2 regions of the Pseudomonas sp. FME51 genome follow, and region 1 is predicted to be linked to the other one. Evidence: riboswitches for the same ligand, from Rfam matches in the RefSeq annotation. Region 1 holds a riboswitch; the other holds the start of a gene.
The links. A riboswitch is a leader RNA that binds a small molecule or an ion and turns the genes downstream of it on or off. The one in region 1 is predicted to bind cobalamin.
Positions count from the first base shown of each region.

Region 2: another riboswitch for cobalamin. It lies ahead of btuB (TonB-dependent vitamin B12 receptor); the one in region 1 lies ahead of INT39_RS10635 (ribonucleoside triphosphate reductase).

Region 1 covers NZ_JABUYN010000005.1:110,686-113,081, forward strand. The annotation lists gene metE (5-methyltetrahydropteroyltriglutamate--homocysteine S-methyltransferase) at 1-645, opposite strand, end outside; cobalamin riboswitch at 883-1,019, shown strand; partial or broken gene INT39_RS10635 (ribonucleoside triphosphate reductase) at 1,138-2,396, shown strand, end outside.
Region 2 covers NZ_JABUYN010000011.1:89,019-91,414, forward strand. The annotation lists gene INT39_RS17590 (membrane-bound PQQ-dependent dehydrogenase, glucose/quinate/shikimate family) at 1-779, shown strand, start outside; cobalamin riboswitch at 875-1,116, shown strand; gene btuB (TonB-dependent vitamin B12 receptor) at 1,235-2,396, shown strand, end outside.

The DNA.
Region 1 (2,396 bases):
GAGTACCAGAATCGGTTCATCAATCTGTACCCACTCCACACCCTGTGCCGCCAGCCGCTGAAAGATCTCGCCGTACAAGGGCAGCAACCGCTCAAGCAGCTCCAGCTTGTCGAACTCCTCGCCCTTGACCTTGCCCAGCCACAGATAGGTCAAGGGCCCGATCACCACCGGCTTGACCCTGTGCCCCAGCGCGTGGGCCTCATCCACCTCCTCGAACAGCTGCTCCCAGCTCAGGGAAAACTGCTGGTCGGCGGTGAACTCCGGCACCAGATAGTGATAGTTGGTATCAAACCACTTGGTCATCTCCTGGGCATGGCCACCACAGCAGCCGCCGGTCGCACCACGCGCCATGGCAAACAGGGTCTGCAGATCCGGCCGCGCGGCACCCGCCTTGCGAAAACGCTCGGGGATAACCCCGAACATCAGCGAGTGGGTCAGAACCTGGTCATACCACGCGAAATCGCCAACCGGCAACAGCTCGATACCGGCCTGCCTCTGCAGCTGCCAGTGCTCAGCGCGCAGCCGCGCACCTGTCTCACGCAACACCGCCTCGTCCAGATCGCCCTTCCAGAACGCCTCCAGCGCCCGTTTCAGTTCACGGTCACACCCGATACGCGGAAAGCCCAGATTGTGTGCCAAAGCCATCGGTCAATACTCCCTCAATGAATGATGGAAGGATTCTCCGTGCCACCCGATAATGAAACAATCTCATGATTTTCATGGAAACATGCAGTTTCACTCATGAATACCCTCCGCGTCACACCGCTCTGGCCAAGGGCTGTGTTGACAATTGATGCCCCGTTGCGGCTGCGTGCAGGAACACGGGAGAAATTGACCTTCGTCAAAGATGATTGCCCGACCAGTCCATATAGTGCCATCCAAGCAGAACAAAACACCATATATTGTGTTTAAGCTTTTACGCAGGGGAATCTGGTGCGAATCCAGAGCTGTCGCGCAACGGTATGGAGCTGACCCAATAGCCCTGAGCCCGAATGCCTGCCTTTATCCGTCACCAGACGACAACCCGGTTCCCGCGTCAGGACACCAGGGCGGCGAAAGCTGCGTCCTGTCCCGCGTGCACCGACCAAAAGCATGAGGGATCGCATGACAACGCCGGCCATAACCGCGTCCACCGACCGCACTTTGCTGGATGTCTCCAGCACCATCGACGAGTACCTGAATCGCCAGGACTGGCGAGTGAATGCCAACGCCAACCAAGGGTATTCCCTCGGCGGGCTGATTCTCAACAGCGCCGGCAAGATGATCGCCAACTACTGGCTCAGTCACGTGTATCCGGTAGCGATCGGGCAGGCTCACCGTGATGGTGACATCCATATCCATGATCTGGACATGCTCAGTGGCTACTGCGCCGGTTGGTCGCTGCGCACCCTGCTCAATGAAGGACTCAATGGCATTCCCGGGCAGATCGATTCCGCCCCGCCACGGCACATGTCCAGCGCCGTAGGGCAGATCGTCAACTTCCTCGGCACGCTGCAGAACGAATGGGCCGGTGCCCAGGCCTTCAGCTCCTTCGATACCTACATGGCCCCCTATGTACGCAAAGACCAGCTCGACTACCCGCAGGTGCGCCAGCACATCCAGGAGCTGATCCACAACCTCAACGTCCCCTCACGCTGGGGCACCCAGACTCCCTTCACCAACCTGACCTTCGACTGGGTCTGCCCAGAGGATCTGCGCGAGCAGGTGCCGGTGATCGGCGGAGAGGAAATGCTCTTCAGTTACGGCGAGCTGCAGGCGGAAATGGACATGATCAACCGCGCCTACATTGAGGTCATGAGTCAGGGCGATGCCAAGGGAAGAGTATTCACCTTTCCGATCCCGACCTACAACATCACCCACGACTTTCCCTGGCACAGTGAGAACGCCGAGCGCCTGTTCGCCATGACCGCTAAGTACGGCCTGCCCTACTTTCAGAACTTCCTCAACTCGGAGCTGCAGCCCAACATGGTGCGCTCCATGTGCTGTCGTCTGCAGCTGGATTTGCGCGAACTGCTCAAACGCGGCAATGGCCTGTTCGGCTCTGCCGAGCAGACCGGCTCGCTGGGCGTGGTAACCGTCAACTGTGCCCGCCTGGGCTATCTGCACCGGGGAGACGAGGCCGCCCTGTTGCGGACACTGGATCGATTGCTGGAGCTGGGCCGCGACAGCCTGGAAATCAAGCGCGAAGTGATCCAGCAGCACATGGATGCCGGGCTGTTTCCCTACACCAAGCGCTATCTGGGCACCCTGCGCAATCACTTCTCCACCCTGGGCGTCAACGGCATCAACGAAATGATCCGCAACTTCACCGAGGATGCACAGGACATAACCCACCCCGACGGGCATGCCATGGCAATCCGCCTGTTGGATCATGTACGCGGGCGCATGACCGAATT
Region 2 (2,396 bases), on a different contig from region 1:
TTTCCGTGGGCATGCCATCGATCGGTAATGAGACCCTGGTGGAATCCGACATGTGGGGCGCGACCCTGCTGGATCAGCTGCTCTGCCGGATCCAGTTCGCCGACATGCGTCATGAAGGTGTGTATACGCCACCGGGGCTGGATCGCTCGTTGCAATATCCCGGTTCGCTGGGCGGCATGAACTGGGGCAGTGTCTCCGTGGACCCGACCACCAGTTACATGTTCGTCAATGACATGCGTCTGGGTCTGGCCAACTATATGTTGCCCAGAGAAGCGATCCCGGAGGAGGCCAGCGGTATCGAAATGGGTATCGTGCCGATGGAAGGCACGCCCTACGGCGCCATGCGCGAGCGTTTCCTGTCGCCGTTCGGCATTCCCTGCCAGAAGCCGCCATTCGGTACGATGTCCGCCATCGATTTGAAGACGGGTGAGCTGATCTGGCAGGTGCCGGTGGGCACCGTGCGCGACACCGGCCCGATGGGGATCAAGATGCGTCTGCCGATTCCGGTCGGCATGCCGACGCTGGGCCCGTCGCTGGCGACCGAGACCGGCCTGTTGTTCTTCGCGGGAACCCAAGACTACTATCTGCGGGCGTTCGACAGCTACACCGGCAAGGAAATCTGGAAATCCCGCCTGCCGGTGGGCAGCCAGAGCGGTCCGATGACTTATATCTCGCCGGATACCGGCAAGCAGTACATTGTCATCAGCGCCGGTGGCGCACGGGTGTCGCCGGATCGCGGCGATTACGTGATCGCCTACGCTCTGCCTTCTACTGAATGAATGGGACCTTCACGGCCCCATAAGTTGGCTCTCCCGCTAGCGCGTGAATATCGGACGCTGGCGGGAGCGTCTTTACTTACCTGTGAAAACCTCTTAGTCTTCCACCCGCTTCAGGTTCCTGCCCGATATTGTCCGGCAGGTGAAACTGGGAAGCCGGTGCGTCTTCTACAGACTATTCCGGCGCTGCCCCCGCAACGGTAAATGAGTGCCAGCATCGCGAAAGCCATGTGCTGGTGGATGATTCAGTATGACCACTGTGCTCTGCACGGGAAGGTCGAATCATCGGATACCAGTCCACTCATGAGCCCGGAGACCGGCCTGTCGCATGTCACGGCAGTGCGGCGGGCTCTGCGGGTGTAGCGTTTTCATGATGTGTCTGAAATCGTCTCCCCAACTCCGTTCGCCGACTGCATAACCAGCCATGCCGTACGGGTGAGTACGGCGACGGAGCACAGATGAAGTTTGTACGCACCTCCCTGGCGGCGGCCCTGATGGCCTCTGCCTGTTTTTCCCATGCCGAACCCCTTTCCCTGGATAACCAGACCGTTACTGCGACCCGCACCGGGCAATCGCTGGGGGCCAATCTGGGCGCGGTGACGCGATTGGATCAGCGTGCCATCCAGCGCCTGCAGCCGACCGACATACTGGACCTGCTACGGCGCACTCCGTCGCTGAGCATTGTCAACAATGGTGGAGCGGGCAAATCCAGCACGGTTGGCATCCGCGGTAGCAGCAGTGATCATGTGCTGGTATTGATTGACGGTGTTCGCATTGGCTCGGTTACCAGCGGTAGCGCGGCGCTGCACAACTTGCCCATCGAGCAGATCGAACGCATCGAGATCGTGCGCGGGCCACGTTCCAGCCTGTATGGCTCCGAAGCCATCGGTGGGGTGATCCAGATTTTCACCAAGCGCGGTACCGGGGGTGATCCCAAGCCCTGGATGTCGCTCACGGCCGGCAGCCGTAACCACCATGAGGGCAGTGCCGGCATATCCGGCGGAATCGGTCGGGGCTGGTACAGCGCGGCGGTGACCAGCCTGTCCACTCGGGGCATCGACGCCCGGCCAGGCCGTGGTGACCCGGATAACGATGGTTACCGCGAGCTCTCCGGTAATCTGCGCGCCGGTTATCGCTTCGACAATGGCCTGGAGCTGGAAGGCCATGTGCTGGAATCCCATTCACATAACGACTTCGACTCGGGCTACGAGGCCAATAACGACTCGAAGCTGAAGACCCACAGCCTCAATGCGCGCTTCTCACCCCTTGAACCCTGGCGGGTGACGTTGCAGGCAGCACGCAGCGAGGACAAGAACGACACCTTCAATGGCAGCGTCTTCAACAGCCGTTTCGATACCCGGCGCGACAGCCTGGGTTGGCAGAATGATATCGAACTGGGTACTGACCATCTGCTGACCCTGGGCTTCGACCATCTGACCGATGAGGTCAGCAGTAGTACCTCGTACAGCGAGGATCGCCGTATTAATAACGGTTACTACGCACAGTACCTGGGACAGCAGGGTGTTCATGAATGGCAGCTGAGTCTGCGCCATGATGACAATGAACAGTTCGGGCGCTACAACACCGGCAATATCGCCTACGGCCTGAGTGTTACTGACA